Regions from separate parts of the Streptomyces tirandamycinicus genome, predicted to be linked through region 1. Evidence: riboswitches for the same ligand, from Rfam matches in the RefSeq annotation. Region 1 holds a riboswitch; each other region holds the start of a gene.

Region 1 (2,932 bases):
AGCCGACGTGCCACGAGACGGAGACGCGGTGCTCGACGCGGAGTTCTTCCTCCGCTGGATGAACGCCCTCGCCCAGGCGGTGAACCGGGAGGCGGCGCGGCTCACCGAGCTCGACGCCGCGATCGGGGACGCCGACCACGGGACCAATATGCAGCGGGGTTTCACGGCGGTGACGGCCGCGCTGGAGAAGGACGCGCCGGACACCCCCGGTGCCGTACTGATGCTGACCGGGCGGCAGCTGATCTCGACGGTCGGCGGGGCTTCGGGGCCGCTGTACGGGACGCTGCTGCGGCGCGCGGGCAAGGCCCTCGGCGACGAGGCCGGGGTGTCGCGGGCGCAGCTCGCCGAGGCGCTGCGCGCGGGGATCGCGGCGGTGGCCCAGCTGGGCGGCGCGAAGGCCGGGGACAAGACGATGCTGGACGCGCTGGAGCCGGCGGCGGTGGCGCTGGACGAGTCCTTCGCTGCCGCGCGCGAGGCCGCGGAGGGCGGCGCGGCCGCGACCGTGCCGATGCTGGCGCGCAAGGGCCGCGCGAGCTATCTGGGCGAGCGCAGCGTCGGGCACCAGGATCCGGGGGCGACGTCCTCCGCCCTGCTGATCGGCACCCTCGAGGAGGCCGCGCGATGACCGGCGTGGTCGGGATCGTCCTGGTCTCGCACAGCGCGCAGGTCGCCGCGTCGGTCGCCGACCTCGCCAGGAGGCTGGCCGGCGCGGGCGACGGCGTGCCGGTGGCGGCGGCCGGCGGCACCGCGGACGGCGGCCTCGGCACCAGTTCGGAGCTCACCGCCCGCGCCGCGCACGAGGTGGACCGGGGGGCGGGGGTGGCGGTGCTGGTCGACATCGGCAGCGCCGTGCTGACGGTGAAGGCGCTGCTGGCCGAGGGGGACGAACTCCCGGAGCGGACCAGGCTCGTGGACGCGCCGTTCGTCGAGGGGGCCGTCGCCGCGGTGGTCACGGCGGCCGCCGGGGCCGATCTGGACGCGGTGGTGGCGGCGGCGGAGGAGGCGTACGGCTACCGGAAGGTGTGACCGTACGCATCCGTACGCGGCTTGTGATGCACCTGGTCAACGCACTAGTGTCGCAGGGCCTTGGTGAACGGGAAACCGGTGGAGTACCGGTGCGGCCCTCGCCACTGTGATCGGGAAGTCCGGCTCTCTCCGCAAGGAAGCCACTGGACCGCCGCGGGAGACCGCGGTGTCCGGGAAGGCGGAGCCCGGGCGGCATGACCCGTCAGCCAGGAGACCGGCCAGGGCGCGTTGTCCATCCACGAGGTGCTGGAGAGGTCTCCCAACCCATGCATATAGCCGAGGGGTTTCTGCCCCCTGTGCACGCGGCCGCCTGGGCCGCCGCGTCCGCCCCCTTCGTGATCCACGGTGTACGGGCGCTGACCCGTGAGGTCAGGGCGAACCCCGAGTCCACGCTGCTGCTCGGCGCGTCCGGCGCCTTCACCTTCGTGCTGTCCGCGCTCAAGATCCCTTCCGTGACGGGCAGTTGCTCCCATCCGACCGGAACGGGCCTGGGCGCGATACTGTTCCGGCCGCCGATCATGGCGGTCCTCGGCACGATCACCCTGCTCTTCCAGGCGCTGCTGCTGGCCCACGGGGGACTGACCACGCTCGGCGCGAACGTCTTCTCGCTGGCGATCGTGGGGCCCTGGGCCGGGTTCGGGGTGTACGCGCTGCTGCGGCGGTCCGGGGCGCCGCTGATGGTGGCCGTGTTCCTGGGCGCGTTCACCGCCGACCTGTCCACGTACTGCGTCACCAGCGTGCAGCTGGCGCTGGCGTTCCCCGACCCGGGCAGCGGTGTGGTGGGGGCCCTGGCCAAGTTCGGCGGGATCTTCGCGGTCACCCAGTTCCCGCTGGCGATCAGCGAGGGCCTGCTCACCGTCCTGGTGATGCGGCTGCTGGTGCAGTCGAGCAAGGGTGAGCTGACCCGGCTCGGGGTGCTCCTCCAGGGCGGGGCGAAGAAGGAGGCCGCAGTCCGATGAGCCGCAACGCGAAGATCAACACACTGCTGCTGGCGATCGTGGCCGCGCTGGCGGTGCTGCCGCTCGCACTGGGCCTGGGTGACCACAAGGAGGAGCCCTTCACCGGCGCCGACGGCGAGGCGGAGACCGCGATCACGGAGATCGCCCCGGACTACGAGCCCTGGTTCGCCCCGCTGTACGAACCGCCGTCCGGGGAGGTCGAGTCGGCCCTGTTCGCCCTCCAGGCCGCGCTGGGCGCCGGTGTCCTCGCGTACTACTTCGGGCTGCGCAGGGGCCGACGGCAGGGCGAGGCCCGGGCGGCGGCGCGGGACGGCCGGACGGCTACGCGGGACGGCCGGGCGGCGGACGCCGGTGCGGCCGATTCCGCCGGGACGGCCGATCCCGCCGGCGCGGGCGCGTAGTCCCCGATGCTGCCGATCGACGCGGCGGCGCACGGCAGCCGCTGGCGCGGCCGCCATCCGGGCGAGAAGGCGGCGCTCGGTCTGGGGCTGACGGTCTGCGCCGTCGCGCTGCCGCCGTGGCCGGGTGCCGTCCTGGTGGCCGCGGCCGCCGTCGCGGTGCTGCTCGGACCGGCCGGGGTGGCGCCCCGGCAGCTGTGGCGGGCCTGGCGCATCCCGCTGGGATTCTGCGTCACGGGTGCGGTTCCGCTGCTGTTCGCGGTGGGCGGCCCGGACGGCTTCCTGGCGCTCGCGCCCGACGGGCCCCTGCACGCGGTCCGGCTGCTGCTGCGGACGTCCGCGGCCTCGCTCGGGGTGCTGCTGTTCGCGTTCACCACCCCGATGTCCGACGTGCTGCCCCGGCTGGCCGGGGCGGGGGTGCCGGGGCCGGTGGTGGACGTGGCCCTGGTGATGTACCGGATCGCGTTCCTGCTGCTGGACGCGGTGCGCCGGATCCGCCAGGCGCAGGCCGCCCGGCTCGGTCACACCACCCGGGCGGCGGCCTGGCGG
Region 2 (2,932 bases), 690 kb from region 1:
CGCGAACCGCTTGTTCTTGATGGCGGGTACGTCCTTCAGCGCCGGGTTCGCCAGCAGGAACTTCTTCTTGTCCTCGACGGGCTGGTTGCCGTAGTCGTAGATGACGACGACCTCGGGCATGCGCTCGGCCACCTGCTCGAACGACACGTCACCGAACGACTTGTCCAGGTCGGCGAAGAGGTTCACCCCACCCGCCTGTTTGATCATCTCGTTGCCGACGCCCGCCCCTCCGGCGGTGAAGGCGGTCTTGTCGCCGCTGTCGTACACGAAGATCTTGGCCGGGGTGACTCCGGCGAGCTTGCCCTCGACCTCGTCCAGCGTGCCGTGGAGCTTCTTCAGCTCCTGATCGGCTCGTTCCGGCACACCGAAGATCCTGGCCACGTTCCGGATCTCCTGGTCCATCGTGGCCATCGTCACAGGCCCTCTCGGGCACTCCTCGATGTTGAGGTAGGAGTTGATCCCGGCCTTGGACAGGGCTTCGCGGCTGCGGCCCTCCTTCTCGTCGAAGGTGCTGGCGAAACCGCCGTAGGCGAAGTCCGGTTCGGCGGTCAGCAGCGTCTCGAAGGAGGGGTACTCCTTCGCCAGCACCTTGATCCCGTCGTAGGCGCCCTGGTACCGGGGGAGGATCTTGTCGTCGAGGTAGGCCGTGCCGACCATCGACTTCTGCAGTCCCAGCGCCAGCATGACCTCGGTCGCGTGCTGGTTGAGCGACACCGCGCGCTGCGGCGGCCGCTGATAGGTCGTCTTCACACCGCAGTTGGACACCGTGACCGGGAAGCCCTCGGCGGCGGGCTCCGCCCGCGCGGCGTCGTCGCGGGCGGCGGTGCCACCGCAACCGGAGAGCAGCAGGGCCGCTGCGGCCACGGCCGGCAGCAGGAATATCGGGCGCTTGCGCATCATCTGGTGGGTCCTCTCACCGCGGGTTGGAACCGGAACGGTCCGGATAGTGCTCCGGAGGACGGCCGGATTCGGGAAAGCGGGTCGGGTTCGGGAAGGCGCGTGGGGTTCGGGAAGGCAGGTCGGGTCGGGGAAGGCAGGTCGGGTCGGGTCGCGGAGGGTCGGCGGGAGTCGGGACGGCGTGCCGGGTCGCGGAAGGCGCACGGGAAGTCAGCCGGTCATGCGAGGTGGCCGGAGGGACCGGGGGGCTTGAGGGGCCGCCGGGTCAGCCCGTGTCACGGAGCGGCGTGGCCCGGGCACGCCGCGGCGGGGTGAAGGCGTACAGGTCGAGGATGTCCGTGAGCGCGGCGACGCCCGGCCCGCCCGCCCGTACCCAGGCGGCGATGTCCTCGGTCGCGGCGGGGTCGTTGACGAGGCCGAACCAGACCGGCCGGCCGCCGGCGGCGCGTCCCTCGGACGACGGCTGCACCACGATCACGTTCGCCTGGTCGCACACGTCGAGACAGTCGGTGATCCGGACCGGGGCGTCCTCGGCGAGACGCGCGGTCTGCTCACCGTGATCGACGCCGGACACCTTGGGGCTGCCGCAGCAGCAGTCCCGGCACACCACGACCCGGCACGGCACCGAACCGTCGCGCGACGCCTCCATGGGCATCACGACGAGCCCTCCTCTCCGGGGAGATCCGCCCCAGTCGTATCGAGGAGGCGACCGCGTGAGTCTCCTGGCTCTCGGGTCAGTGCTCGTCCCGGCCTTCCCACCCGCGCACGGGCAGTGGTCTGTTCGGGATCCGCTCGCCGATCACAGTGGCGGGACCGCGCCGGATTCACACCGGCTTCCTCGTTCCGCCGTCGCCTTTGTCGCGGACATCATCGCAGAAGGACGCGTCCCGTCATACGCCCGCGTCGGACCGGCCACGAACATCCGCAGCACACGACCAGCGCTCGCGGGCGATGCGCGCGACACCGACGGCCCGCGCAACCCCCTGGACAAGAGGACCCTCCGCGGGCGCGAGGCAGGGCCTCCGTGGTCGCGAGACAGAGCCTCCATGGTCACGAGACAGGGGACGCATCGGCCGGTTCGGGCGGGCGTCTCGGTGGAACGGCGTCGAGAAAGCAGTACGCGCCGGTGTCCGGGACCGGGACGATGCCGCCCGGTTCCCGCCGCGGCAGTGCCGTTCGGGTGCCGGCAGCCCGCCGGAGAAGCAGGCCGGTCCTGCGGCGTCCTGCCGCCGGGGCGGCAACCCGCCGACGGGCCCGTAGGGTACGCCCATGGTGATCGCGACGGTCCGTGAGTGGCGCGACGAGGAAGGGTGGGGTGTCCTTGATTCCGACGAGACTCCCGGCGGGTGCTGGGGCCACTACTCCCACATCCAGATGGCGGGCTTCCGCACGCTGTCACCGGGGCAGTTGGTGGATCTCCAGTGGGAAGCTCCCGGTTTCCCACAGGACGGGTACGACTACCGCGCGCTGAACATCGTGCCCCGGCCCGCGTGACCGCAACGACCCCCTGACCGCAACGCCATCTGACCGCCACGCCCCGGCCGCAATGGACGGCGACTGGAACGCCCCCTGCGCGCAACGGACCGCAGCCGCGACGGACCGCGACCGCAACGACCCGCAACGACCCGCGACCGCAACGACCCGCAACCGGAGCGACCCGCGACCAGAGCGACCCGCGACCGGCAAGCCCCGCCGCCGGCCGGGGGCAGCGGCCGCCGGCCCGGGGTGTCAGCGGCGGCGCAGCACCGCGGTGGCCGCACGCAGTCGCTGCTCGATCTCGCTCTGCTGCCCCGCCCGGGACGTCGGCAGCGAGACGCTGATGCCGAACAGGGTGCCGTCCGGTGCCGCGGGCAGGGCCACCGCGAAGGACACCAGCCCCACCTCGTACTCCTCGAACGATCGCGAGATGCCGTCCTCGCGGACTTCGCCCAGGGCCTTGCCCAGCTGCGGCCAGGTGGTGTGGGTGGCGTCCGTCAGCCGCTCGTAGGGCCCCTTGCCGACGAGCTTCAGCACCTCCTCGTCCGGCAGTTGGGCG
Region 3 (2,932 bases), 1.0 Mb from region 1:
CACGAGGCTGCCGGAAGCGGCAGGACGTGAGTACCGTGGCGGGTATGGCGATGGTGAGCGGCGTGCGGCGCGCGGTGGGCTGGATCCGCTGGTACGTGCGCGAGGTCTCGGGCGAGTCGGTGTACGACCGCTATGTGGCCCACACGCGGTCGCACGACCCCGACGCGGAGGTGATGTCCCGCCGCGAGTTCGAACGCCGCCGCACGGACGAGCGGGAGGCCGACCCCCGCAAGGGGTTCCGCTGCTGCTGACCACCCGGTCCGACCGCCGCCCACGGGCCTCCGCGCCCCCTCCGGGGAAAGCGGAGGCCTGCGCCGTACCCGTGGAGCACACTGCCGACATGGACATCACCATCAGGCGCGCGGAGCCCGGCGACCACGAGGCCCTCGGGGCGGTCACGACGCGGGCGTACCTCGACGGCGGGCTGCTGGACTTCGGCGAGGACGACCCCTATCTCGCCGTGCTGCGGGACGTCCCCCGGCGGGCCGCGGAGGCCGAGGTGCTGGTCGCGGCCGACCGCGGGGGGCGGATCGCCGGCGGGGTGACGTTCACTCCGTACGGCGGGCCCTGGGCCGAGGTCGCCGGCCCGCTGGAAGCCGAGTTCCGGATGCTGGCGGTCGACCCGGCGGCCCGCGGCCGGGGAGTGGGGGAGGCGCTGGTGCGGGCGTGCGCCGAGCGCGCCCGGGCCCTCGGCTGTCAACGGCTGGTCCTCTCCACCCATTCCGCGATGCACGCCGCCCATCGCCTGTACGGACGGCTCGGCTTCGCGCGGACACCCGGGCGGGACTGGACACCCGTGCCCGGCATGCCTCCCCTGCTGACCTACGCCCTGGAGCTCTGAACGGGCTCACGACACAACATGTGGGGGGTGCCGCAACTCGCCGCCCCTACATGTATGCTCGTGCTCGCTGTCGACGCAGGGGAATCCGGTGGGAATCCGGAACTGTCCCGCAACGGTGTACCGGCGTGCGCCGGTCCGAAACCAGGACCCGTACGCCCCGTGTGAGTCCGAGAACCTGCCGACGGTGCGCCCGGACCGTCCGGCCCGGGTGCCCAGACGTCCGGGCCTCGCGGAAAAGGCCGGTGGACGCGGTCCGCCCTGCCCGGGTGTGCGTCCGTGCCCCCGCCCCGCCGGCCCCCAGCCGAGCGAGGGAGAGCACCCCGTGACCATCGCGCCGCCCGATCCTGCTTCAGCGCAGCTCGCCGACGGACCAGGCACCGCGCTCCTGCGGACCCTGACCGAGCTCACCGCCGACCTGCCCGACGCCGACCCCGGCCGGGTGGCCGCGGCCGCTCTCCGGGGCCGTCACGCGGGCTCCGACGAGGCCGAACTGCGCGAACTGGCCACGGAGGCGGCCGCCGGGCTGATCTCCGAGGACCCGGCGTACTCCCGGCTCGCGGCACGACTGCTCACCCTCACCATCGCGGACGAGGCGGCCGGCCAGGGCGCGTCCGCGTTCTCCGGCTCGATCGCCGTCGGCCACCGCGAGGGGCTGATCGCGGACCGCACCGCCGCGTTCGCCGGGGCGCACGCCCGGCGTCTCGACGCGCTGGTCGACCCGGACGCCGACGACCGCTTCGGCTACTTCGGCCTGCGCACCCTCTACAGCCGCTATCTGCTCCGGCACCCGATCACCCGCAAGGTCATCGAAACCCCGCAGTACTTCATGCTGCGCGTCGCCTGCGGTCTCGCCGAGGACGACTCCCCGCGCGCGCTGGACGAAGTGGCGTCCCTGTACGGGCTGATGAGCCGCCTCGACTACCTGCCGTCCTCCCCCACGCTCTTCAACTCCGGCACCCGGCACCCCCAGATGTCGTCCTGCTACCTGCTGGACTCCCCGCTGGACGAACTGGACTCCATCTACGAGCGCTACCACCAGGTGGCACGGCTCTCGAAGCACGCCGGCGGCATCGGCCTGTCGTACTCCCGCATCCGCTCCCGCGGTTCGCTCATCCGGGGGACCAACGGCCACTCCAACGGCATCGTGCCGTTCCTGCGCACGCTGGACTCGTCGGTGGCCGCCGTCAACCAGGGCGGCCGGCGCAAGGGCGCCGCCTGCGTCTACCTGGAGACCTGGCACGCGGACATCGAGGAGTTCCTGGAGCTGCGGGACAACACGGGCGAGGAGGCGCGCCGCACGCACAACCTCAACCTGGCGCACTGGATCCCCGACGAGTTCATGCGCCGGGTGAACGCCGACGCCGACTGGTCGCTGTTCTCCCCCGCCGACGTGCCCGAGCTCGTCGACCTCTGGGGCGACGACTTCGACGCCGCGTACCGCAAGGCGGAGGCCGCCGGGCTCGCCCGCCGCACCATCCCCGCCCGTGAGCTCTACGGGCGCATGATGCGCACCCTCGCCCAGACCGGCAACGGCTGGATGACCTTCAAGGACGCGTCCAACCGCACGGCCAACCAGACCGCGGAACCCGGTACCGTCGTCCACTCCTCCAACCTGTGCACCGAGATCATCGAGGTGACCGACGACGGCGAGACCGCCGTCTGCAACCTCGGTTCGGTGAACCTCGGCGCGTTCGTCGTACCGGACGCCGCCGACGGCGAGGAGGTGATCGACTGGGCGCGGCTGGACGACACCGTCCGCACCGCCGTGACCTTCCTCGACCGGGTCGTCGACATCAACTACTACCCGACCGAGCAGGCCGGCCGCTCCAACGCCAAGTGGCGCCCGGTGGGCCTGGGCGCGATGGGCCTGCAGGACGTCTTCTTCAAGCTGCGCCTGCCGTTCGACTCCGCCGGGGCGAAGGCGCTGTCCACGCGCATCGCCGAGCGGATCATGCTGGCCGCCTACGAGGCGTCCTGCGACCTGGCCGAGCGCCACGGATCCCTCCCGGCGTGGGAGCGGACCCGCACCGCCCGGGGTGTGCTGCACCCCGACCACTACGACACGCAGTTCGCGTGGCCCGAGCGCTGGGC
Region 4 (2,932 bases), 2.3 Mb from region 1:
GATCATGAGCGCGGGCATCCGGCGCGTCGGCGTCGTCGGCGGCGGCCAGATGGGGGCAGGTATCGCCGAGGTCTGCGCGCGGTCCGGACTGGACACCGTGGTGTGCGAGGTGGACTCCGTGGCCGCCTGCGCCGCACGGGAGCGGGTCGTCGCCTCCCTGGACCGGGCGGTCGGGCGCGGGAAGCTGGAGCGGGACACGGCGCGGGACGCCCTGTCCAGGCTGGTCTTCACCGGGAACCTCGAGGACCTGGCCGACCGGCAGCTGGTCGTCGAGGCCGTCGTGGAGAACCCCGACGCCAAGACCGGGGTCTTCGCCGCCCTCGACAAGATCGTCGAAGACCCGGAGGCGATCCTCGCCAGCAACACCTCCTCCCTGCCCGTGATGCGCCTCGGTATGGCCACCGGCCGCGCCGACCGGGTGGTGGGACTGCACTTCTTCAACCCGGTGCCCGTGCTGCCGCTGGTGGAGGTCGTCACCTCGCTGCACACGTCGGCGGAAACCGCCGCGGCGGTCGAGGACTTCGCCGCGCGCCTGCTGGGCAAGACCGTGATCCGGTCGCAGGACCGGGCCGGCTTCGTGGTCAACGCCCTGCTCGTGCCGTACCTCCTGTCCGCGATCCGGATGGCGGAGTCGGGATTCGCCTCCGCCGCCGGCATCGACGCCGGCATGGAACTGGGCTGCGCCCACCCCATGGGCCCGCTGAAGCTCGCGGACCTGATCGGCCTGGACACCGTGGCCTCCATCGCGGAGTCCCTGTACGACGAGTTCAAGGAGCCGCTGTACGCCCCGCCGCCGCTGCTGCAGCGGATGGTCGAGGCCGGGCTGCTGGGCCGGAAGACCGGCCGCGGATTCCACACGTACGACCGCGGCTGAGGGGCCGCGACGGCGGCGGGAACCGAACCACCGGGCCGAGGAGCCCGGTCGGCCCGGGCTGAGGGGCCCGGGCCCCACCCCACCGGACGAGGGAGCCGGGGGGAGCAACAGGGGAGGGGGCGGGGAGCGCGATGCGCGCTCCCCGCCCTTCGGCCGCTCCGAGCACCGCGGACCGCGTCCCGCCTCACCACCGACCTCACCATCCGAAGGACGGACGGTGCTGTCCGCGGGGCCGGTGCGCGCCGTAGGCTGGCCCGTGCAGCTGGTTCGCCCCGCCCGCCAGGCGGGCTGCGTCGTAAGAGGGAACCCGGTGGGAATCCGGGACTGCCCCGCAGCGGTGAGCGGGAACGACCGCCGTCACACGCACTGGACCCGCCCGGGTCCGGGAAGCGACGGCCAGTAGGTGCCCTCCTTCGTGGAGTGGCGTGCCCGTGAGTCCGAAGACCTGCCCGTTGCCCGTGCGCGGACCACCGTGCGCGGACATCCCGGTGACCTCGAGGGCGGGTCGGCGGCGCCCTCGGACGTGGTCCGGGGGAGTTCAGACCAGACGGACGACCGCGCCCGCCACGCGGGGCCGCTCCGCCCGGTCCGCCACCTTCGCGCGCTCGTCCCCTTCTCCGGGACCTCAGGGAATCATCTCGCGAAGGAGATCTCCGTGACCGACAAGTCCGCAGCCGCGGCAGCACGGGCCACCGTGTTCGGCTACCCCCGTCAGGGCCCGAACCGGGAGCTGAAGAAGGCGATCGAGGGGTACTGGAAGGGCCGCGTCACCGCCGGCGCCCTTCGGACCACGGCCGCCGGCCTGCGCCGTGCGAACTGGCGGCTGCTCGCCGACGCCGGCGTGCACGAGGTGCCCACCGGGGACTTCTCGTACTACGACCACGTCCTCGACACCACGGTCATGGTCGGCGCGATCCCCGCCCGCCACCGGGCGGCCGTCGACGCCGACGCCCTCGACGGCTACTTCGCCATGGCGCGGGGCACCCGGGACGTGGCGCCGCTGGAGATGACGAAGTGGTTCGACACCAACTACCACTACCTGGTGCCCGAGCTGGGACCGGACACCATGTTCGCGGCAGACTCCGGCAAGCAGGTCGGCGAGCTGGGTGAGGCGCTCGCGCTCGGCCTCAGCGCCCGGCCCGTCCTGGTCGGCCCGGTCACCTACCTGCTCCTGGCCAAGCCCGCCCCGGGCGTGGCCGCCGGCTTCGACCCGCTCACCCTGCTGGACCGCCTGCTGCCCGTGTACGGGGAGATTCTGGCCGACCTGAGGGCGGCGGGAGCCGAGTGGGTGCAGCTCGACGAACCGGCCCTGGTGCAGGACCGCACCCCAGCCGAACTCGACGCGGCCGCCCGCGCCTACGCGTACCTCGGCGGGCTCCGCGACCGGCCGAAGCTGCTCGTCGCCTCCTACTTCGACCGGCTCGGCGACGCCCTGCCGGTGCTCGCCAAGGCCCCCGTCGACGGGCTCGCCCTCGACTTCACCGAGGCCGCCGCCGCCAACCTCGAAGCACTCGCGGCCGCCGGGGGCCTGCCCGGCAGGCGCCTGGTCGCCGGGGTGGTCAACGGCCGCAACATCTGGGTGAACGACCTGGAGAAGTCCCTGGCCACGCTGGGCACCCTGCTCGGGCTCGCCGGCCGGGTCGACGTCGCCGCCTCCTGCTCCCTCCTCCATGTGCCCCTCGACGCGGCGGCCGAGCGGGACATCGACGCGCAGATCCTGCGCTGGCTGGCCTTCGCCGGGCAGAAGACGGACGAGATCGTCACCCTCGCCAGGGGCCTCTCCGAGGGCACCGGCGCGATCACCGCCGAGCTGGCCGCCAACCGGGCCGACCTGGCCTCCCGGGCCGGCTCCCCGATCACCCACGACCCGGCGGTACGGGCCCGGAGCGCGGCGATCACCGACTCAGACGCCCGCCGCTCCCAGCCGTACGCCCGGCGCGCCGAGGCCCAGCGCGCCCACCTCGGCCTGCCCCTGCTGCCGACCACCACCATCGGCTCGTTCCCCCAGACCGACGAGCTGCGCACCGCCCGCGCCGACCTCCGGGCCGGCCGCATCGG

What was found. A riboswitch is a leader RNA that binds a small molecule or an ion and turns the genes downstream of it on or off. The one in region 1 is predicted to bind cobalamin.
Region 2: linked by a shared signal. The riboswitch ahead of DDW44_RS12735 (hypothetical protein) and the one ahead of DDW44_RS15800 (energy-coupling factor ABC transporter permease) in region 1 are both predicted to bind cobalamin.
Region 3: linked by a shared signal. The riboswitch ahead of DDW44_RS20440 (ribonucleoside-diphosphate reductase subunit alpha) and the one ahead of DDW44_RS15800 (energy-coupling factor ABC transporter permease) in region 1 are both predicted to bind cobalamin.
Region 4: linked by a shared signal. The riboswitch ahead of metE (5-methyltetrahydropteroyltriglutamate--homocysteine S-methyltransferase) and the one ahead of DDW44_RS15800 (energy-coupling factor ABC transporter permease) in region 1 are both predicted to bind cobalamin.

Annotation. Positions count from the first base shown of each region.
Region 1 covers NZ_CP029188.1:3,579,385-3,582,316, forward strand. The annotation lists gene dhaL (dihydroxyacetone kinase subunit DhaL) at 1-625, shown strand, start outside; gene DDW44_RS15795 (PTS-dependent dihydroxyacetone kinase phosphotransferase subunit DhaM) at 622-1,026, shown strand; cobalamin riboswitch at 1,044-1,263, shown strand; gene DDW44_RS15800 (energy-coupling factor ABC transporter permease) at 1,293-1,985, shown strand; gene DDW44_RS15805 (energy-coupling factor ABC transporter substrate-binding protein) at 1,982-2,386, shown strand; gene cbiQ (cobalt ECF transporter T component CbiQ) at 2,393-2,932, shown strand, end outside.
Region 2 covers NZ_CP029188.1:2,889,157-2,892,088, forward strand. The annotation lists gene DDW44_RS12730 (ABC transporter substrate-binding protein) at 1-900, opposite strand, end outside; gene DDW44_RS12735 (hypothetical protein) at 1,163-1,552, opposite strand; cobalamin riboswitch at 1,597-1,778, opposite strand; gene DDW44_RS12740 (cold-shock protein) at 2,167-2,391, shown strand; gene DDW44_RS12745 (IclR family transcriptional regulator) at 2,626-2,932, opposite strand, start outside.
Region 3 covers NZ_CP029188.1:4,598,609-4,601,540, reverse strand. The annotation lists gene DDW44_RS20455 (carbon starvation CstA family protein) at 1-30, shown strand, start outside; gene DDW44_RS20450 (YbdD/YjiX family protein) at 45-251, shown strand; gene DDW44_RS20445 (GNAT family N-acetyltransferase) at 341-841, shown strand; cobalamin riboswitch at 896-1,038, shown strand; gene DDW44_RS20440 (ribonucleoside-diphosphate reductase subunit alpha) at 1,164-2,932, shown strand, end outside.
Region 4 covers NZ_CP029188.1:5,836,895-5,839,826, reverse strand. The annotation lists gene aceB (malate synthase A) at 1-8, shown strand, start outside; gene DDW44_RS25480 (3-hydroxybutyryl-CoA dehydrogenase) at 5-874, shown strand; cobalamin riboswitch at 1,121-1,341, shown strand; gene metE (5-methyltetrahydropteroyltriglutamate--homocysteine S-methyltransferase) at 1,530-2,932, shown strand, end outside.